4 regions of the Microbacterium sp. ARD31 genome follow, and region 1 is predicted to be linked to each of the others. Evidence: riboswitches for the same ligand, from Rfam matches in the RefSeq annotation. Region 1 holds a riboswitch; each other region holds the start of a gene.

Evidence for each region. Region 1 has a riboswitch for thiamine pyrophosphate ahead of Q9S36_RS17420 (ECF transporter S component). Riboswitches for the same ligand answer to the same signal wherever they lie in the genome.
Region 2: linked by a shared signal. The riboswitch ahead of Q9S36_RS15980 (ECF transporter S component) and the one ahead of Q9S36_RS17420 (ECF transporter S component) in region 1 are both predicted to bind thiamine pyrophosphate.
Region 3: linked by a shared signal. The riboswitch ahead of Q9S36_RS21635 (thiamine ABC transporter substrate-binding protein) and the one ahead of Q9S36_RS17420 (ECF transporter S component) in region 1 are both predicted to bind thiamine pyrophosphate.
Region 4: linked by a shared signal. The riboswitch ahead of thiE (thiamine phosphate synthase) and the one ahead of Q9S36_RS17420 (ECF transporter S component) in region 1 are both predicted to bind thiamine pyrophosphate.

What each region holds. Positions count from the first base shown of each region.
Region 1 is NZ_JAUZVE010000006.1:51,555-56,809, reverse strand. It holds gene Q9S36_RS17430 (DnaJ domain-containing protein) at 1-629, shown strand, start outside; gene Q9S36_RS17425 (serine hydrolase) at 633-2,018, opposite strand; TPP riboswitch at 2,057-2,166, shown strand; gene Q9S36_RS17420 (ECF transporter S component) at 2,160-2,798, shown strand; gene Q9S36_RS17415 (ABC transporter ATP-binding protein) at 2,912-4,258, shown strand; gene Q9S36_RS17410 (energy-coupling factor transporter transmembrane component T) at 4,255-5,049, shown strand; gene Q9S36_RS17405 (GNAT family N-acetyltransferase) at 5,058-5,255, opposite strand, start outside.
Region 2 is NZ_JAUZVE010000005.1:56,290-61,544, forward strand. It holds gene Q9S36_RS15965 (enoyl-CoA hydratase/isomerase family protein) at 1-620, shown strand, start outside; gene Q9S36_RS15970 (DnaJ domain-containing protein) at 624-1,553, shown strand; gene Q9S36_RS15975 (D-alanyl-D-alanine carboxypeptidase) at 1,566-3,044, opposite strand; TPP riboswitch at 3,083-3,192, shown strand; gene Q9S36_RS15980 (ECF transporter S component) at 3,185-3,823, shown strand; gene Q9S36_RS15985 (ABC transporter ATP-binding protein) at 3,827-5,255, shown strand, end outside.
Region 3 is NZ_JAUZVE010000009.1:43,932-49,186, forward strand. It holds gene Q9S36_RS21630 (iron ABC transporter permease) at 1-1,309, opposite strand, end outside; gene Q9S36_RS21635 (thiamine ABC transporter substrate-binding protein) at 1,408-2,490, opposite strand; TPP riboswitch at 2,480-2,589, opposite strand; gene Q9S36_RS21640 (alpha/beta hydrolase) at 2,686-3,585, shown strand; gene Q9S36_RS21645 (GNAT family N-acetyltransferase) at 3,582-4,031, shown strand; gene Q9S36_RS21650 (aldehyde dehydrogenase family protein) at 3,985-5,130, opposite strand; gene Q9S36_RS21655 (helical backbone metal receptor) at 5,187-5,255, shown strand, end outside.
Region 4 is NZ_JAUZVE010000069.1:12,842-18,096, reverse strand. It holds gene Q9S36_RS47375 (helix-turn-helix domain-containing protein) at 27-737, shown strand; gene Q9S36_RS47370 (sulfatase) at 744-2,003, opposite strand; TPP riboswitch at 2,090-2,199, shown strand; gene thiE (thiamine phosphate synthase) at 2,193-2,786, shown strand; gene Q9S36_RS47360 (FAD-dependent oxidoreductase) at 2,786-3,826, shown strand; gene thiS (sulfur carrier protein ThiS) at 3,817-4,005, shown strand; gene thiG (thiazole synthase) at 4,002-4,778, shown strand; gene Q9S36_RS47345 (thiamine phosphate synthase) at 4,775-5,255, shown strand, end outside.

The sequences.
Region 1 (5,255 bases):
CGTTCGGACAGCCCGGCGGCTGGCGTCGCGAGCGGTACCTCGACCTGATCCGCGAGTGGGCGGGTCGCGGGGTGGACCTCGCCGACCCGTACGATCGCGCCCTCGTCCGCAGCGCGCCGCGCGAGGTGCGACGCCTGCTCGCGGATGCGCTCGCCGAGGAGGCGACGGCGCGGATCGTCGCCGAGCTCGGCATGGGGTACACCGTGTGGCACGACGTGGCGGCCGATGCGCGGAACCCGGACGTGAAGCTCGACCACATCGTGCTGGGGCCGAGCGGCCTCTACGCCGTGCTGTCGGAGGACTTCGGCGCGCCGGTGCGCACCCGCCGCGGCGAGCTCGAGGGCGACGCGGTCGTCGGCGCTCCCGTCGCGCAGCTCGTGCTCGCGGCGCGCGCGCTCGGCCGTGCGGCGAAGGTGCGGTTCAGCGCCGCGCTCGTCGTCCTCCCCGACGACGACGTCACGACGGCGGTGGAGGAACTCGGCAAGGTGAAGGGTCTGCCCGTCGCCGTCGTCGCCCGCAGCGTCCTCGCGACGGTCCTCCGCCGCGGCGTCAGCGGTGCGCGCGACATCGGCGGCAACGAGCTCTTCGACGTGCGGACGCGACTGCAGCAGACCGTCCGCTTCGCCTGAGTCTCAGTCGCCGCCGCGCACGAGCTGCATCGGGTGCGTGAGGCGCCACCACGGGTCGGGGCCGGAGATCGCGGTCTTCACGCTCACCGGCACCTCGACCTGGTCGGCCGGCCCCGAGAGGACGAGCGTGCCCGCATCCGCTCCGGCCGCGGCATCCGCCTCGATGTCGAAGGATGCCTCGGCCGTTGCCGTCGCACCGTTCCACAGGTGCAGCTCGGCGTCCTCGTCGGTGACGAGCGTGGTCTTCGCGCCCCAGGCCGTGGTGACCTCGGCGACCACCGTGCCGGCGGGGAGGGTGGAGGTGACGGACGCCTCCTGCGCGACGGCGTCGAGCAGGGCTTCGGTATCGTCGACGCGGGCGCCGTCCGTCGGCGCGCCGGCCACGGAGGCGAACAGGGCCGTGGGGCCGCCGCCGAGGTCGACCGTCCGCGCGGCGACGAGGTTGTAGTAGCCCGCGTAGCTGCCGGTCTTCAGACCCACGACGCCGTCGGTGCCGAGCAGGGCGTTGGTGTTCTCGAACTCGCCCGCGCCGGGCAGCTCCGCGGTCTCCGTGGCGACGATCTCGGCGATCACAGGGTTGGCGAGCGCCTTCTCGGCGAGGGCGACCATGGCCGCCGGGGTGGCGACGTTGCCGCGGTCGTAGCCGGAGGCATCCGTCACCGTGATGCCGTCGAGCCCGTTCTCGGCGAGCCACGCATTCGCGGCGGTTACGTACTCCTCGACGGACCCGAACGCGTCGGTCGCGAGACGGTCGGCGTAGTTGCTGGCCGAGGCGATGAGCATGCCCTGGAGCATCTGGTACTGGGTCAGCGAGCCATCGTCGGGGACGTTGAGCGCCGACTGGTTCTGCCCGACGTAGTCCCAGTACTCCAGGCGGTCGGCGTACGTGAACGCGTACTCGGGACCCTGCTCGCCGGCGGCGAGCGGCGCCTGGTCGAGGATGACGAGGGCGGTCACCAGCTTGGTCGTGCTCGCCATCTGCGCCGGCGTCTCGGACGAGGCCGCGGCAGCGAACCCGGTGATGCCGACGGCGGATTCGCCCTCGGCGGGCCACGCGATCGCGCTCGGCGCCCCCGTCAGGGCGGCGGCGTCGGTCGTCGTCGCCGAGGGCGTCACGTTGTTCAGGGGCCAGAGCAGCATGGCGCTCGTGTAGGCCGTCACGACCGCCAGGACGGCGAGGGCCGGGATGCCGAGGACGGCGAGCGGGATGCCGCGCCGCCGACGCTCGGGCGGCAGCAGTTCGAAGGTCGCGGGCTGAGCCTGGGAGGCGCTCACCGGACGCCCCTCCTCGTCGACCCACCCGAGCGCACGGTGATCGGCGGCAGGGGAGGCAGGCGTCGCACCGCGCCGGCGTCGGCGCGTGCGGGAATCGGCGTCGTCCACGGTCACCGGACAACGGTAGCGCGCTCTCCCTGTGGCTATACTCGACGCACAACCACGGGAGTCCGGTGAGCCGGGCTGAGAGGAAGCGATCCACGCTTCGACCGTCGAACCTGATCCGGATCATGCCGGCGCAGGGAGGAGAGAGAAATGCACGCTGTCGCGTCCACGTCCGAGACCCGGACCACCACGTCGCCGAACCGCTACCGCTGGCGTGTCGTCGACATCGTCGTCGCCGCCGTCCTCGGCGTCGCGGTGGGCCTGCTGTTCTGGTTCTGGAACGGGGTCGGTTACGGCTGGTTCGAGGTGATGGATGCCGCGACCCCCGGCCTCGGCGGCTTCGCCGTCGGCATCTGGCTCATCGGCGGTGTCATCGGCGGTCTCGTGATCCGAAAGCCCGGCGCCGCGCTGCTCGTCGAGGTCGTCGCTGCGGCCGTCTCGGCCACGATCGGCAACATCTGGGGCCCGTCGACGCTGCTGTCGGGCCTCGTCCAGGGCCTCGGCGCCGAGCTCATCTTCGCGGTGTTCCTCTACCGCCGCTTCGGCATCGGTGTGGCCGCGCTCGCCGGCGTCGGCGCGGGCGTCGCCGCGTGGATCTTCGAACTGTTCTTCGGCTCGACCCCGAACATCCTGAAGACGCTCGAGTTCAACCTCATCTACCTCGGCACGATCATCGTCTCGGGCGTCGTGCTCGCCGGCGTCGTGGGCTGGCTGCTCGTCCGGGCTCTCGCGAAGACCGGTGCCCTCAGCCGGTTCGCCGCGGGTCGAGAACAGGCGGACGAGGTCTGACCACCGGGTCCCGCCCGGCCGGACTCCGCGCACGCGGCTGGGGGTGGCGCTACGCGGGCCGCCGCCGACCGGCCGTCGCGGACGTCGACCTCGACATCGCCCCCGGCGAGCGGGTGCTCCTGCTCGGTGCATCGGGCGCGGGCAAGTCGACGCTCCTGGCGGGGATGGCGGGGCTGCTCGGCGGTGACGAGGACGGCGAGGCGTCGGGTCGGATGACGATCGACGGCGCCGACCCGAGCACGCAGCGCGGCCGTGTCGGCCTCGTGCTGCAGGATCCCGACGCCGGGGTCGTGCTCTCCCGTGTCGGCGACGACGTGGCATTCGGTTGCGAGAACCTCGGCGTCCCGCCCGAACGCATCCCGGTGCGGGTGCGCGCCGCGCTCGACGCCGTCGGGCTCGACGTCCCGCTCGACCGCGAGACCGCGCGGCTCTCGGGCGGCCAGAAGCAGCGCCTCGCGATCGCGGGCGCCCTCGCGATGGACGCGGGTCTGCTGCTGCTCGACGAGCCGACCGCCAACCTCGACCCCGTCGGGGTCCGCGAGGTGCGCGCCGCGGTCGGACGGGCGGTGGAGGCCACGGGCGCCACCCTCGTCGTGATCGAGCACCGGACGGACGTGTGGGTCGACCTCATGACGCGGGTCGTGGTCCTCGACGCCGAAGGGGGTCTGCTCGCGGACGGAACACCCGCCGAAGTGTTCACCCGTCACGCGGCGACCCTGCTCGCGGCCGGGGTCTGGCTGCCGGGTCACCCCGTCGACCTGCCCGCGCTGCCGGCCGTGACGGCGGACGTCCCCGCCGCCCTCCGGGCGAGGGGGCTGGCCGTCTCACGGGACGGGCGGACGCCGGTGCGCGAGGGACTGGACCTCGAGGTGGCGGCGGGGGCGGCATCCGTCATCACCGGACCCAACGGCGTCGGCAAGTCGACCCTCGCGCTGACCGTCGCGGGGCTCCTGCCGGAGTTCGCCGGGACCGTCGAGGCGGGCACCGTGCCCGCGGGGCGTCGGGGAGCGCGGCCCTCCCGCTGGAGTTCGCGCGAGCTCCTCACCCGGATCGGCACCGTGTTCCAGGATCCCGAGCACCAGTTCCTCGCCTCGACGGTGCGTGCAGAGCTCGAGGTCGGACCGCGCGCCCTCCGGCGCCCGCCCCGCGAGATCGACGCCGTCGTGGACCGGCTGCTCGACGAGCTCGGGCTCACCGCGCTCGCGCGCGCCAATCCGTTCACGCTGTCGGGCGGTCAGAAGCGGCGGCTGTCGGTGGCCACGGTCCTCGCCACATCGCCCGAGGTCGTCGTCCTCGACGAGCCGACGTTCGGGCAGGACCGTCGCGGCTGGGCCGGCATCGTCTCGCTGCTGCAGGCGCAGGTCGCCGACGGGCGCGCGGTCGTCGCGGTGACGCACGACGAGGATGCGGTGCGGCTGCTCGGCGGACGGCACATCGAGCTCGCGGCGGTGGCGTCATGATCCTCGCGGCGGCCGACACCGGGACCGCGAGGCGGGACGCGTGGCTCGACGGGGTCAACCCGGCGGTCCGCATCCTGCTCGCCTTCGTCCTGGCCATCCCGCTGCTGACGACGATCGACGCGGTCAGCGCCGGTGTCGCCGTCGTTCTGATGGTGCTGTGCATCCCGCTGACCGGGATCGGGTTCGGGGCGACGCTGCGACGGATGGCGCCCGTGCTCGTGCTGATGCCGGTCGCCGGGTTGAGCATGCTGCTGTACGCCGAGCCGGGCGGGCGCGTGTACGCCTCGTTCTGGTACGCGACGATCAGCGACGCGTCGATCGGATTCGCGGTGGCGGTCGGGGTGCGGGTCATCGCGCTCGCGCTCCCGACGGTCCTGCTGTTCAGCCGCGTCGACCCGATCGAACTCGCCGCGGCGCTCGCTCAGATCGTGCGGCTGCCCGCACGACTCGTGCTCGGGGTGCTCGCCGGGACGCGCACGCTCGGGCTGTTCGTCGACGACTGGCGGGCCATGCGCCTCGCGCGGCGGGCGCGCGGCGTGGGGGACCGGAACGCCGTGCGCCGGTTCTTCTCGATGGCGTTCGTGCTCCTCGTCTTCGCGGTGCGTCGCGGTACCCGCCTGGCGACCGCGATGGAGGCGCGCGGATTCGGCGCGCCCGTCGAACGCACGTGGGCCCGCACCTCGCGCCTGTCCCGCCGGGACGTGGTCGCGGTCGCCGGTGCGTTGGCGATCGTGGCCGTGGCGATCGCGGTCGCCGTGGCCGTCGGCTCGTTCCGCGTCGTCTGGATGTGAGCGGCGGGTCAGAACGCGTAGGCGAAGCAGATCGAACGGGGCATCGTCTCGGCGTACGGCTCGTAGACCGGGATGCGGGTGAATCCGAGCGACTCGTAGAGGGCGACCGATTCCGGCTGGGGGATGCCGGTCTGCAGGATGACCCGATCGGCACCGCCCGCGCGTGCCCGGTCGAGCGCCGCGGTCATGAGGGAGCGAGCGATGCC
Region 2 (5,255 bases), on a different contig from region 1:
TCGGCGGCACGTGGCTGCTCGCGCACGCCCCGGGCCGGCTGGGGGAGTACCTCGCCCTCACCGGTGCGGTCATCGGCGGCGCGGACGCCGTCTACGTCGGACTTGCCGATCACGTCGTCCCCTCGGATCGCCTCGCGAGCCTCGCGGACGCCCTGCGCACCCGGGCCGATCCGGCGACGCCGACCGAGCTCGTCCTGCTGTTCGACGAGACCCCCGAGCAGGCGCCGCTCGAGCGCGCCCGTTCGTGGATCGACGACGCGTTCGCCGCCGACACCGTGCCCGACATCATCGCGCGACTGCGCGAGCACGGAGACGCTGCTGCCGCGGATGCCGCATCCACCCTCGAAGAGCTGTCGCCGACCGGGCTGGCCGTCACGCTCGAAGCGGTCCGACGTGCGCGGACCCTTCCCGATCTGCGCGCGGTCCTCGCGCAGGAGTACGGCCTGGTGATGTGGTTCGCGGCCACTCAGCCCGACCTCGTCGAGGGGATCCGGGCGCAGTTGATCGACAAGGACCGCACCCCGCGGTGGCAACCGGCAACCTTCGCAGACCTGGATCCGGCGACCGTCGACCAGGCCTTCGGTTTCGTGCCCGACCAGCCGCTGTGGGCGGACGACTGACCCGTGTTCGACAGTCCGCTCTCGGCATCCGCATACGACGTGCTCGGCGTCGCGCCCGACGTCGACGACGAGGCGCTCCGCAAGGCGTATCGGCTGCGGCTGCGCCAGACCCACCCCGACACCGGCGGGGACGCCGCCGTCTTCGTGCAGGTGCAGCGGGCGTGGGAGCTCGTCGGCACTGCCGAGGCGCGGGCGGCCTACGACCGCGGCCACGGGTTCGGTGCGAGTGCGCCCCCGGAGTGGTCGGAGTGGTCGCCGCCGCGCACGGCGACGCGTGACACGCGCCCCCGCGCCCGCTCGTTCGGGCACCCCGGCGGCTGGCGCCGGGAGCGCTACCTGTCGCTCATCCGCGAGTGGGCGGGCCGCGGGGTGACCGTGGCGGATCCGTACGACCCGGCGCTCGTGCGCTCCGCGCCCCACGCGGTCCGGCGCCTGCTCGCCGACGCGCTCGCAGAGGAGGCCACCGCGCGCATCGTCTCCGACCTCGGCATGGGCTACACCGTGTGGCACGACGTCGCGGCCGCCGGGCGCGGCGGCCACGCCGACGACAAGCTCGACCACATCGTGCTGGGCCCCAGCGGGCTCTATGCAGTGCTGTCGGAGGACTTCGGCGGACCGGTGCGCTCGCGCCGGGGCGAGCTCGTCGGCGAGGGTGTCGGCGAGCCGCCGGTGGCGACCCTCGTCGCGCGCATGCGGGTGATCGCCCGCGCGGCCGGCGTGCGCTTCAGCGGCGCGATCGTGGTGCTCCCCGACGAGGACGTGCTCGACCCGATCGACGAGATCGGAAAGGTCCGGGGGATGCCGGTGGCTGTGGTGTCTCGCAGCGCGCTGTCCACCGTGCTGCGACGGGGGATCACCGGCGCCCGTGACGTGGGCGGCAACGAGGTCTTCGACATCCGCACGCGCCTCCAGCGCGCCGTCGTCTTCGTCTGAGCCGGCTCGCCGTCAGCCGTCGAGGCCGAACAGCTCGAGCGGGTGCGTCAGGCGCCACCACGCGCTCGGGTCGTCGACGTCGTCGGTCAGGACCAGATCGACGGTGGTGTCGTTGAGGGGCCCGTCGACGGTCAGGGTTCCGACCGTCGCGCCGTCGGCGCGCGCGTCCCCCAGATCGAAGGTCGTCGAGACGATCCCCGCCGCGCCGTTCCACAGCACCACGTCGGCGTCGGCGTCGGCCACGATCTCGACGCGCTCGCCCCACACGGTCTCGACGGTGCCGACGACCGAACCGGCGGCCACCGTCGGCTCGGTCTGCAGCTCGCGCTCGACGTCCGCGTACAGCGTGCGGGTGGCCGCGTTGCGGGCGTCGTCGTCGGCCTGGCCCAGAACGGCGGCGTAGACGCGGACGGGGGTGTCGTCGACGGTGATGTCCTTCGCCGACAGCAGGTTCCACGCGGCGAGCGTGCCCGTCTTGATCCCGACCACGCCCTCGTCCGCCAGCAGCGCGTTGGTGTTCTCGACGCGGCCGGCGCCGGGGAGCTCGATCACCCGCTGCGACACGATGTCGGCGATGACCGGATTCGCCATGGCCCTCTGCGCGAGGGTGATCAGCGCGGCGGGGCTCGCCCGGTTGCCGGCATCCATCCCCGTGGGCTCGACCACCGTGACACCGGGCACGCCGTGGGCGCGCAGCCATTCGTTCGCAGCATCGGCGAAGACCGCATCCGAGGGCCACAGGTTGCCCGCGAGCCGGTCGGCGTAGTTGTTCGCCGACCCGACGAGCATCCCCGCCAGCAGCTGTCGCTGGGTGAGGACGCCGTCGACCGGGACGTCGAGGGCCGACTCGCCCCGGGAGCGGTAGTTCCAGTAGTCCACCGAGTCGGCGTAGGTGAACCGGAACTCCGGTCCGTCCTCGCCGGCCGGAAGCGGCATCTCGTCGAGGACCACCAGGGCGGTGACGACCTTGGTGATGCTGGCGATGGCGTCCGCGGTGTCCCCGGATGACGTGGTCCCGTCCGCGGCAGCGGGAGACACCACGGTGCCTCCCGCGCCCGCCACGGCGACGGCGGCGCTTCCCTCGCTCGGCCAGCTGAGCTCGGCCGCGGCCGCCGGGACCGGGGCGACCTCGACGTCGGCGATGGTGGGCTCGACGGCCGACAGCGGCCACAGCAGGGTGGTCGCGGTGTAGACGAGGGCGACGAGCACGGCGATCGCCAGCGGCACCAGCACCCCGGCCCGCAGGGGCGACCGCCACGGCGGACGATCCAGCAGTCCCGACGCGACGAGGGTGGGCGTGGTGATGGGTCGGGGCGTGACCGTGCGATCGTCGAGCCACGTCAGGGCGATGCGCCCCGAGGTCGAGACCACCGGCCCCCCGTCGCCGGTCGCGCCGGTCGCGGCATCCGGGTCTTCGTCCGCCGGCCACTCCGCCTGGTTCTGTGCGCGCGCGTCACGGCGCGACAGCAGGGAGGCGTCATCGACGGTCACGCGACAAAACTACCGCTCCCGTACGCCGGTATACTCATCGCCACAACCACGGGAGTCCGGTGAGCCGGGCTGAGAGGAAGCGATCCACGCTTCGACCGTCGAACCTGATCCGGATCATGCCGGCGCAGGGAGGAGAGAAGATGCACACGTCCACGTCCGCATCCACCGCCGAGAAGGCGACCACCGCTGGGAAGCGGAGCCTGCGTTGGCGCGTCGTCGACATCGTCGTCGCCAGCGTCATCGGCGTCGCTTCGGGCCTGATCTTCCTGGCCTGGAACGTCGGATACCTCGGGCCCAGCGCACTGCTCGAACCGCTGCTGCCCGGCCTGCAGGGTCTGCTCGACGGTCCGTGGCTGTTCGCCGGAGTGCTCGGCGCGCTGATCATCCGCAAGCCCGGTGCCGCGATCTACACCGAGACCCTCGCCGCCGTCGTGTCGGCGCTCGTCGGCAACCAATGGGGCGGCTTCCTCACCATCGAGGCCGGCCTCGTGCAGGGGCTCGGCGCCGAGCTGATCTTCCTGCTCTTCCTGTACAAGCGCTGGAGCCTGCCGGTGGCCGTCCTCGCGGGCGCGGGTGCGGCGCTCGCCGGCGGCATCAACAACCTGGTGCTGTGGTACGCCGGCGCGGACACCACCTTCACCCTCGTGTACCTCGCCTCGACCATCGTCTCGGGAGCGGTCATCGCCGGTGCCCTCTCGTGGCTGCTGGCGCGCGGGATCGCCGCCACCGGCGCGCTCGACCGGTTCGCGTCGGGGCGCGATGTGCGCGCCCGTGTCTGACGCGTGAACACCGCCGGGCTCCGCGCGGCCGCCGTCCAGGCGCGAGGGTGGGGCTGGCGGCACGCGTCGCGGCGCGCGTGGGCGGTGAGCGGTGTCGACCTCACCATCGAGCCGGGGGAGCGCGTGCTGCTGCTGGGCGCCTCGGGGGCCGGCAAGTCGACGCTGCTGCACGGCCTCGCCGGCGTGCTCGGAGGCGACGAGGAGGGTGAGCAGGCGGGCGAGCTCCTCATCGACGGGATGCCGGCCTCCGGCGCCCGCGGGCGCGCCGGGCTCGTCCTTCAGGACCCCGATTCGCAGGTCATCCTCGCGCGCGTCGGCGACGATGTGGCCTTCGGGTGCGAGAACCTCGGCGTCCCGCGGGAGGAGATCTGGCCGCGGGTGCGTCACGCGCTCGACGCCGTCGGTCTCGACGTGCCCCTCGACCGGCCGACGAAGGCGCTGTCCGGCGGTCAGAAGCAGCGCCTCGCGCTCGCCGGAGTCCTCGCCATGCGCCCCGGGCTCGTGCTGCTGGACGAGCCGACCGCCAACCTCGATCCGCACGGCGTCGTCGAGGTGCGGGAGGCCGTGCGGGCGATGCTCGATGCCCACCCGGCAACCCTCGTGGTGGTCGAGCACCGCGTCGAGGTGTGGCTGCCGCTGATCGACCGCGTGATCGTCCTCGGTGCCGGAGGCGGTGGCATGGTCGCGGACGGCACGCCGGATCAGGTGCTGCGCGGAGAGGGGCCGCGGCTGGCCGAAGCCGGGGTCTGGGTGCCCGGCATCCGCCCCCCGCTTCCGCCGCCGCCCGCCCGCGCGCCCGGCGAGCCCTTGCTGGTGGCCCGTGACCTGGCCGTCCAGCGGGTGACCGGAAGGCCTGTCGCCTCGGGGATCGACGTCACCGTCGACGCGGGCTCCGCGCTGGCGATCACCGGACCCAACGGCGCGGGCAAGTCCACGCTCGGCCTCACCCTCGCCGGACTCATCGCCCCGGCATCCGGGGACGTGTCGGCGGCGGGCGCGCTGGGCGACGGCGTCGCGGCGGCTCCCATCCGGTGGTCTTCCCGCCAGCTGCTCACGCGCATCGGCACCGTGTTCCAAGACCCGGAGCACCAGCTGCTGACGACGACGGTGCGCGCCGAGCTCGAAGTGGGTCCCCGCGCGCTCGGGCTCGACGCGGACGAGACGTCGCGCCGCGTGGACGAGCTTCTCGAGCGCCTCCGCCTCGCACCGCTGGCGCGGGCGAATCCCTACACGCTGTCGGGCGGCGAGAAGCGGCGGCTGACCGTGGCCGCGGCGCTGGCGACCCGGCCTCGCGTGCTGATCCTGGACGAGCCGACCTTCGGTCAGGACGCCCGGACGTGGGCGGAGCTGGTGGCCATCCTGGCGCGCCTGCGAGACGAGGGGTCGGCGATCGTCACGATCACGCACGATCTCGACGTCGTGACAGCGCTGC
Region 3 (5,255 bases), on a different contig from region 1:
CGATGCCGCCGAGGACCGGCGTCAGCGTGCGCACCACCAGGGGGAGCGCGACGAGCGCCTGCGCCATCGGCACGAGCAGTGGCGAGTCGCGCAGGTCGAGCGGCGGCCGGTCGAGGGTGATGAGGAAGCCGAAGCCGAGCGTCACCGCGCTCACGCCGAGCGGGAGCATGAAGAACCCGTCGAGGGTCGAGCGCACCCGCCGCTCGACGACGGAGTGCGAGCGCCGGGTGACGATGGTGGCGACGGTGACTCCGAGCAGCAGCGCCATCCACGTCGCGTCGACGGCCGTGCGCAGGCTCGTGACCAGCGCGCTCGTCACCGGCACCACCAGCGCCCGGTCGTCGCCGGCCGTGGTCAGGGCACGGTAGTTGGCCAGGCCCCAGCCGTCGCCCACGCTCAGCGAGCCCACCACCAGGGTGAGGATCGGCAGCAGCACCGCCGCCAGCACCGCGACGGTCGCGGCGACGACCGGCAGGTCCCCCGGGCGCACGGCCCGGGGCGGGGTGACGGTGCGGGGCGCGGTGGGGTCGGGGACGGCGCGCAGCCGCGCCGCGAGGGCCAGCAGGCCGACGACCACGACGATCTGCAGGACCGACAGGGCGGCGGCCGCCTGCAGGTCGAAGACCGTCGTGGTCAGCAGGTAGATCTCGGTCTCGACTGTCGCGTGGCGCACCCCGCCCAGGGTCAGCACGATGCCGAACGCGGTCGCGCAGAAGAGGAACACGACGCTGGCCGCACCGACGATCGCAGGGCGCAGCGCCGGCAGGGTCACCGTCCGCAGCACCTGCCACGGCGTGGCGCCCAGGGCGGCCGCCGCCTGCCCCGGCCGCGGGTCCAGCGACTCCCACGCGACGCCGACCGTCCGGATCACGACGGCGACGTTGAAGAAGACCAGGCCGCACACGATCGCGACCGGCGTGCCGTCGAGGCCGAGGAAGCCGAGCGGCCCGCCCTCCCCCAGGAGCTGGCGGAACGCCACGCCCACCACGACGGTCGGCAGGACGAACGGCACGAGCAGCGCCGCCCGCACCGCCGCGCGACCGGGCAGCGCGAGCCGGTGCAGGGCGTACGCCGCCGGCAGGCCCAGCACGACGGCGACGAGCGTCGCGACCGCCGAGGACCACACGGTGAACCAGGCGACCCGGTGCACCCGCGGCCGGGTCAGCACCTCGAGGACCTCGCCCGGCGCGAAGCGGCCGTCGACCACGAAGCCCTCGGAGACCATCCCGGTCACCGGCAGCACGAACAGCACGCCCAGCACCAGCACCGGGCCGGCGGCCAGGAGAAGGAGGCCGGCGACCCGCCTCATGGGAGTGGGGTTTCGAGGCTCGTCGCTGGCGCTCCTCGCACCTCAACCACCGAGCGCCCCGGTGGTCGAGGTGCGAGCGGAGCGAGCCTCGAGACCTCTCATCGCGAGATGACGTCCGTCCACTCCGTCAGCCACTGCTCGCGGTTGGCCGCGATCTCGGCGGGGTCGACCTCGTAGGGGTCCTCGGGCTGCTCGGCGAAGGCGGCCCAGTCCTCGGGGATCGTCGCGCCGGGCATGACCGGGAAGACGTACATCGACTCCGGCAGCGCGCTCTGCACCTCGTCGCTGAGCAGCCAGTCGACCAGGGCGGCCGCACCTTCCGGGTTGTCGGCACCCTCGAGCACGCCGGCGTACTCGACCTGGCGGAAGCAGGTGTCGAGCAGCGCCGCCGTCGTGCTCCGCCCCCCGGAGACCGTGAAGGCGGGCGAGGAGTCGTAGGACACCACGATCGGACGCGTGCCGTTGTCGGAGCCGGCGGTGAAGTCGCCGTAGTAGGCGTCCTCCCAGCCGTCGACGACCTTGGTGCCGTTGTCGAGCAGGTCGGTCCAGTAGGACTGCCAATCGTCGCCGAAGGCAGCGACGGTCGCGAGGAAGAACGCCATCCCGGGGCTGCTCGTCGAGGCGCCGGGGGTGACGAACAGGTCCTGGTACGCCGGGTCGGCGAGGTCCTCGAGCGTCCGGGGCGGCTCGAGCCCCTCCCGGTCGAACCAGGCGGTGTCGACGTTCACGCACACGCTCGCCGAGTCGACCGGGACGAGCCGGTCGGAGCCGTCGGGCAGGGCGTACTCGACGGGCGGCTGCGTCGTCGGCGAGACCTCGGCGAAGGCGCCCTCCCCCAGCGGTCGCGAGGCGAAGGTGTTGTCGACGCCGAAGGCGGCGTCGGCGATCGGGTTGTCGGCGGTCAGGCTGAGCTTGGTGGCGAGGGTGCCGGCGTCACCGGCGGCGCGCACCTCGAGGGTGTAACCGCTCTCGTCCTCGAACGCCCTGACCAGCCGCTTCGGCAGGTGGAAGGACTCGTGCGTGGCCAGGACGACCGTCCCGCCGGCGCCTCCGGTGGAGCCGCTGGGGCTCGCGGTGGTCTCGCTCGCGGACTCGTCCGAGCCGCCTCCGGCGAGGCTGCACCCCGCGAGCGTGACGGCGGCGGCCGCGGTGGTGAGTGCAGCGCGGACACGTTGGTGCATGGTGACTCCCTATCGCCGGTGCTAACCGGATCAGGTTCGGAGGGTCTGCGGCTGGTCCGCACTCTCAGCACGCCTGCACGTGCTCCCCTGTCTTCTGGCGCCAGCGTACTAGGACACCTCTGTGGCCGCCCGACGTAGGGCATGGCGCGCGTCGAGCGGCCAAGTGTCCGCTCGAGCACCTCTAGGGTCGGGGGCATGCCGAGCCGCCGCCACGACCTGCTGGCCACCCTCGTCCCGAAGATCCGCAGGTCCCGCGAGCTCGACAGCGAGCCCGCGGAGCGAGCCCGGGTCGAGGCCTGGCACCGCACCCTCGACCGCGCGCTCCCGACCCGCGTCACGCCCGGCTTCGCGAAGCGGTGGGACGCCACGGTCACCGACATCGGCTTCCCGTGCCACGTCCTGACACCACGCACGCGACGGCCGGTGCGGACCCTGTACTACGTCCACGGCGGGGCGTTCATGGCGCCCATCGACGCCTTCCACGTCCGGTACGCCACCCGGCTCGCCGACGCGATCGGGGCGCGGGTCGTCATGCCGGACTACCCGCTCGCGCCCGAGCACACCTGGCGCGACTCCCACGACGCGCTCGTCGACGACGTCGCCCGCTGGGCGGGGCGCGAGGGCGGGGTCGTCCTCGCCGGCGACTCCGCCGGCGGCGGCCTGGCACTGGCAGTGGCCCAGTCCGTCCGCGACCGCGGGCTCACCCCGGCCAGCCACCTCGTGATGCACGCGCCGTGGGTCGACCTCACCACCTCGACCCCCGAGACGCACGACGTCGATGCGATCGACCCGTGGCTGTTCATCGGCAAGCTGCAGGCGTACGCCGGGTGGTGGGCCGGCACGTCGCAGGACCTGGGGCGGCCTGAGGTCTCCCCCGCCCTCGGCGAGCTGGCCGGCCTGCCGCGGGCGCTGGTGCTCTACGGCACGCGCGACCTGCTCTTCCCGGGCTGCCGGCTGCTCAGGCAGCGCGCCGGCGAGGCCGGCTGGGACCTGACGGCGATCGAGGAGCCGGACCTGATCCACGTCTACGGGCTGCTGCCCTTCGCACCCGAGGCCCGGCGCGCGTTCGCCCAGGTCGTGGAGTTCCTGCGATGAGCCTGCAGGTGCGGTGCGTCCGGTTCGACGAGCTGCCGACGCGGCTGGCGTACGACGTGTGGCGGCTGCGCCAGCAGGTGTTCGTCGTCGAGCAGCACTGCGCCTACCCCGACCTCGACGGCCGCGACCTCGAGGCCGCGACCCGCCACGTGCTGCTGCTCGAGGACGACCGGCTCGTCGGCTGCCTGCGCGTCCTCGACGACGGGGACCGGGCGCGCATCGGCCGGGTCGTCGTCGCGCCGGACGCCCGGGGCCGCGGTCTGGCCCACCGCCTGATGGAGCGCGCCCTCGAGGAGTGCGGCGACCGCGACGTCCACCTCGACGCCCAGACCGGGATGACCGGGCTCTACCGCGGCTACGGCTTCGAGGTCAACGGACCCGAGTTCGACGACGACGGAGTCATGCACGTGCCGATGGCGAGGTCCGGGACTCCGTCACGACCATGAGCACCGGCCCGAGCAGCTCCTCGGTGACCAGCCGGGAGTCGCGGGCCACGCCGCCGATGACGGTCGGCGGGACCCACCAGCCGGGACGGTCCAGCGCCCGGCCACCGCGGGCGACGTCGGCGCCCTCCGACTCCGCCAGCGCGACGTAGCGCAGCACCCGGTCGCGGGCCACGGGCGAGCGCAGCGGCCCGCAGAGCGTCGCGGGGTCGAGCGGGTCGCCCACCACGACGGAGTCCATCGCCCGGATCGCCGCCGTGCGGGCGTCCATGTAGCGGAGCGCGGGCACGACGACGCTGGTCGGGATACGGCACGCCTGGCCGGCGTTGGTGGCGACGGCCACCGCCGCCCGGGCCACGACCGCCTCGAGGTCCGCGTCGTCCTTCGCGCGGATGCTGACGGGGTGGCCGGTGTCGGTGCGGACCTGCTTGCGTGCCCGGGTGGCCGCGTCGCGGACGCGCTCGGCGACGACCTCGGAGCCGGTGAAGGCCACCTCGTCGACACGGCGGTCGACGGTGAGCCCGATGGCCACGTCGACGTCGCGGGTGACCACCACGTTGAGCACCCCGCGGGGCAGGAAGTCCAGCGCGATGCGGCCGACCTCGATGGCGGCGCGCGCCGCCTCGGGAGCCGGCTTGAGCACGACTGCGCCCCCGGCGACGACCGCGCGGCGCACCTCGGCGAGCGCTGCCGCGAGCGGCGAGGTGGCCGGCGTGATGACGGTGGTGACCTTCGGGTCCGCTCGGCCCGGGCCGCTGTGCAGCGCGGCCACCGGCTCGTCGACGTGCACGGAACGCAGCGCGACCGGGACGCCGGTCTCGGTGGCCAGCAGCTCGACCAGCCGGTCGGACTCGGCGAGCAGCGCCTCCTGGAAGCCGAGCAGCGCCTTGAGCCGCATCGGCCCGTCGGTGCTCCAGCCGGTGGCGTGGACGGCGCGCCAGGCCGCCTCGACGGCGTCCTGCGCGTCCTCGGGGCCGGCGTCGGGGAGGTCCCAGAGCTTCTCCCCGGTCGAGGGGTTGCGGGCCGGGAAGCTCCAGCCCGCGCGCGTCGCCCGCTCCCTGCCGTCGATCGGCAGGCCCACGGGACCGGCGTGTGCGCTCATGGGGCCAACTCCACCACGACGCCCCGGCCGTCCACCAAACCCCTAGGGTCACTGGCATGGCGGACGACGACCTGGGAGCCGAGGTGCCCCTGCGGGGAGCGGCCCGGCGGGTGGTGTCGCTCGTG
Region 4 (5,255 bases), on a different contig from region 1:
GCCGTCGAGCCCTGCGAGGATGAGTCATGCCCGACTACGGGAGCTACTGTCCGGTCGCGATGGCCAGCGAGGTCATCGCCGACCGGTGGAACCCGCTCATCATCCGGGAGCTGGTGCTGGGCAACACCCGGTTCAACGACATCGCCAGAGGCATGCCGGGGATCTCCCGTTCGCTGCTCGTCCAGCGGCTCCGGCACCTGGAGAAGACGGGCGTCGTCGAGACGTGGCCCGCCGCGACGGGCCGGGGGAGCGAGTACCACCTCACGCCGGCCGGGCGGGACCTCGAGCGCGTCATCGACAGCCTGGGGCGCTGGGCGGTGGAGTGGCTCTTCGACGACTTCCGTCCGCACGACGTGCCGCCTGCCACGCTGATGTGGTGGATGCACCGGAGGGTCGACCCGTCCCGGTTCCCGCCGCTGCGCACCGTCATCGAGTTCCGGCACACCGCCCCGGAGCCGCAGACGATCTGGATGGTCCTCGACCACGGCCAGGCCTCCGTGTGCCTCCAGCACCCGGGCTTCGAGACCGACGTCCTCGCCTCAGCCGACACCGCGGCCTTCGCCGACGTCTTCCAGGGCTACCAGCGCTGGTCCGAGGCGGTGGACGCCGGACGGATCGAGGTCGCCGGGCCACCCCGCCTGACCGTAGCCCTTCCCACGTGGTTCCGGTGGAGTCCGTGGGCCGAGGTCACCCGCGAGCGGGCCGGGCGCCCCGTCGCCGGGCCCGCACCTCGCTGAGACTTCCTACTGCTCGAACCTGCGGAACGCGCGCCCCTGCGCACCCGCGAGCTCCGCGGTCTTCCGCGACAGCTCGGTGACATCCACGTCGCGCAGGCTGGTGAGCTGGTGCGGGTCGCGCTCGAGGTCGTACAGCTCCCACTCCCCGGTGCCGGCGTGCTCGATGTAGGCACGGGAGCCCTCGCGGAGCAGCGCCCAGTCGAGGTTGGTGTTCTCGATGATCAGGCGGCGCCGCCAGCTGGACCAGTCGCCGGACCGGAGAGGGCCGAGCATCGAGCGGCCGTCGAGCTCGCGTCCGTCGTCCGGGTCCAGGCCGGCGATGTCGAGGGTGGTGGGCATGAGGTCGACCTGGGAGACCAGCGCGTCGACCGTGCGCGGCTCGACGCCGGGTCCGCGCGCGGCGAAGGGGATGCCGGCCGCCTCCTCGTAGGGCTGCGACTTGTGGAGCAGCCGGTGCTCGCCGAGGAGGTAGCCGTTGTCGGAGACGAAGAAGATCCACGTCCTGCGGAGCTGGCCGGTCCGTCGCAGCACGTCGAGGATCCGACCGACCTGGTCGTCGACGTCCTGGAGCTCCTCGAGCTTGCCCTCGTAGATCTTGCGCATCCGGCGACGCTCCTGCTTCGGCAGGTCGCGCAGCCACGTGGGCTTGTCGCTCATGTCGGCCTCGTTGAACGCCGGCGGGTCCCACTCGACGTCGTCGAAGTCGTCGGCGTGCTCGGGGCTCGGCGTGTAGGGGCCGTGCGGGGCGGTGGGGGAGTACACCGCGAACCACGGCCCGGTGTCCTGGTGGCGACGGATGAAGCGGCGCAGCCGCTTGCCGGCGAACTGGTCGAACCCCCGCTGCGACTCGACGCGCCGGACCGTGCCGTCGACGTTGACGCGTGGGTCGTCGATCATGCCGTCGAGCAGCGCCACCCAGCGGTCCCAGCCGGGGGCGACGTAGGTCGGGTCCAGGCCGAGGCCGTTCATGTACTTCCCGAAGTAGCCGGTGCTGTAGCCGGCGCCCTGCAGCCTGGTCGCCGCGGTGTCCCGGTCGTGCCCCTGCCCGACGAAGGGCTGGTGGGTCATGTTGCTGTCGCAGCCGTGGTTGTGGGGGTAGCGGCTGGTGAGGATCGAGGCGCGCGCCGGCCCGCACAGCGGCATCGCGCTGTAGCCGCGACGGAAGTGCACCCCCTTGCGGACCAGCCGCCTCCACGTGCGGTCCATCGACCGCAGGGTCGAGCGCATCTGGTCGTCGGTGACGATCCACAGCACGTTGTCGGCCACGCGCCCACCCTACGCACGCCGCACACCCGGTCGCCTGCCTCGACGGCACCAGCGCGACCTCGGCCGACGACCTCTGCTAGCGTCGTCGCCGTCCACACGGGAGTCCGCGGCAGCGGGCTGAGAGGGAGCTGGAGCCGCTCCGACCGTCGTACCTGATCCGGGTCATGCCGGCGAAGGAAGTGATTCCACGTGTTGTCGACGCGCATCTTCTGCCTGGTCTCCTCGACCGACGACCTGTCCCTGCTCGGCGACCTGGCCGAGGCCGGGATCGACGGGTTCCAGGTCCGCGACAAGGTGGCCACCACCCGTGAGCTCGTCGAGCTCACGCGGGTCGTGATCGGCGCGGTCCGCCCGTTCGGCGCCACCGTCGTCGTCGACGACCGGCTGGACGTCGCCCTGGCGACGGAGGCCGACGGGGTCCACCTCGGGGCCGACGACCTCCCGGTCGCGCTGGCCGTCGCGGCCGCGCCGCACCTGCTCGTCGGAGCGACCTGTCGCGACCGCGGCGACGTCGAGCGGGCCGCCGCGGCAGGGGCGGCGTACGCCGGGTTCGGACCCGTGTTCGCCACGTCCAGCAAGGCCGGGCTCCCGCCCGCGCTCGGGGTGCCCGCCGTCGCCGCTGCGAGCGGCGTGCTGCCGCTGGTGGCCATCGGCGGCATCGAGACCGGCCGGGTGCGTCCGGTGGTCGACGCGGGTGCCCACGGCGTGGCGGTGATCGGTGCCATCTGGCGCGCACCTGATCCCGTCGCCGCAGCGAAGGAGCTGGTGCAGGAGCTCGGCTGATGCGCGTCCACGTCCTCGGCGCCGGCATCGTCGGCCTCGCCTGCGCCGACGAGCTGCTCGCCCGCGGCCACGACGTCACCGTCGTCGACCCGGCACCTGGGAGCGGTGCCTCGGCCGTCGCCGCCGGGATGCTGTCACCGGCGGGGGAGGCCTGGTTCGGAGAGGCCGACGTGCTGGGGCTCGGGCTGGCCAGCGCGGCCCTCTGGCCGGCGTACGCCGCCGGGCTGGGCGTGACCCTCCACGAGCACGGGACCCTCGTGGTCGGGTACGACGCCGGTGACGGCCAGGACGTCGAGCGGCACGCCGAGGTGCTGGCGCGGCACGGCATCCCGGTCGACCTGCTGGGGCACGCGGAGGTCCGCGGCCTCGAGCCGGGGATCGGACGCACGTCACGCGGGATCCGGCTCGACGACCGGGCGGTCGACCCCCGGGCGGTGGTCGCCAGCCTGCTCGCCCGGCTGCGCGGCCGGGTCCGGGACCGCCTGCCGGCGGCACGTCCGGACGCGACGGTGGTCGCCACCGGAGCCTTGCTTCCCGAGCCGTGGACCGGTCTGGTCCGAGGCGTGCGCGGGGAGGTCGTCCGGCTCCGGACCACCGTGCCGCCGCGCCACGTGGTCCGGGGCTGGGTCGCGGGCGAGCCGGTCTACCTCGTGCCGCGCGCGGACGGGGAGGTGGTGGTCGGGGCCACGGTCGAGGAGCACGACGAGCCGCCGGCGGCGACCGCGGGCGGCGTCCTCCGGCTGCTCCGCCCCGCACGCGTGCTGCTGCCCGCGCTCGACCGGGCCGAGGTGCTCGCGTGCGAGGCCCGGGACCGGCCGGCGACGCGCGACCACCTGCCCCTGGTCGGCCCGACTGACGACCCGCGCACCTGGCTCGCGGCCGGCCACTTCCGCCACGGAGTCCTGCTCGCCCCGCTGACGGCCCGGCTCCTCGCCGACGCCCTCGAGGGCGCGGCCCCCGACCCGGCCGTCGACCCCCGACGGTTCCTGACCGCTAACCACCCCACCACCACGACCACCGGAGGCATGCCATGCGCCTGACCCTCAACGGCGTCCCCCTGGACGCCGACGCCCGGACCCTGCAGGACCTGCTCGGCCCCCTCCCGAGCGGGCACGCAGCCGTCGTCAACCACGAGGTCGTGCCGCGCGCCGAGCACGCCAGCAGGCTGCTCGCCGACGGCGACGTCGTCGAGCTCGTCACGGCGGTGGCCGGCGGATGACCGAGCGGACGAGCGACCTCGTGATCGGCGGGCGCACCCTGTCGTCGCGGCTGTTGCTCGGCACTGGGGGCCTGCCGCGACCGGACTTGGTCGACCCGGTCCTCGACGCGGCCCGGCCCGGAGTGGTGACCGTCAGCGTGCGGCGGACGTCGAGCACCGCACCGGGCGGGCTCCTCGCGGCGCTCTGCGACCGCGGGGTCCCGGTGTTGCCGAACACCGCCGGCTGCCTGTCGGCCCGCGAGGCCGTGCTGACCGCCGAGACGGCGCGCGAGGCGCTGGCCACGGACTGGGTGAAGCTGGAGGTGATCGGCGACGAGGTGAGCCTGCTGCCCGACGCCGTCGAGCTGGTCGCGGCAGCGGCGGAGCTCGTCGCGCGCGGCTTCACGGTCCTGCCCTACACGACCGACGACCCGGTGCTCGCCCGCCGCCTCGCGGACGTCGGCTGCGCGGCGGTGATGCCGCTCGGCTCGCCGATCGGCTCCGGCCTCGGGATCCTCAACCCCCACCTCATCGAGTCGGTCGTGGCCGCGGTCGACGTGCCGGTGGTGCTCGACGCCGGCATCGGCACGGCCTCCGACGCGGCGCTGGCCATGGAGCTCGGGTGCGACGCGGTCCTGGCGGCGAGTGCGGTGACGCGGGCCGCGGACCCGGTCGCGATGGCCGGCGCACTGCGGGCGGCCGTCGACGCAGGCGCCGCCGCACGGCGGGCCGGCCGGATCCCGCGCCGGACCGTGGCGCGCTCGGCGAGCCCGCTGGACGGGAGGATCGCGTGATCCCGCGGCTCGTCGTGCTGACCGACCGTGCCCAGCTGCGGCTGGGCCGGGGGCTGGTCCGCACCGTCCGCGAGTGCGCCGATGCGGGACTGTCGGCGGTCGTGGTGCGCGAGCACGACCTCGCGCCGTCGGCCCGATCGGCGCTCGTCGAGGAGCTGGTGTCGGTTCCCGGCCTGACGGTGATCTCCTCTCGCATCCCGGATCCGCGAGCCCACGGCCTGCACTGCGCGGCGCAGCAGGGCGCGCCGCCTTCCGCCGGTCGCTGGGGCCGGTCGTGCCACTCGCGCGCCGAGGCCGACCGTGCGGCGGACGAGGGCGCGTCCTGGGTCACCCTGTCGCCGTACGCCGTCAGCGCGAGCAAGCCGGGCCACGGTCCCGCCCTGCCGCCCGGCGCCTACGCCGGCCATCGCGTCCCGGTGCTCGCCCTGGCCGGGATCGACGCCCGCAACGCGGCCGCCGCCCGGTCCGCGGGCGCGC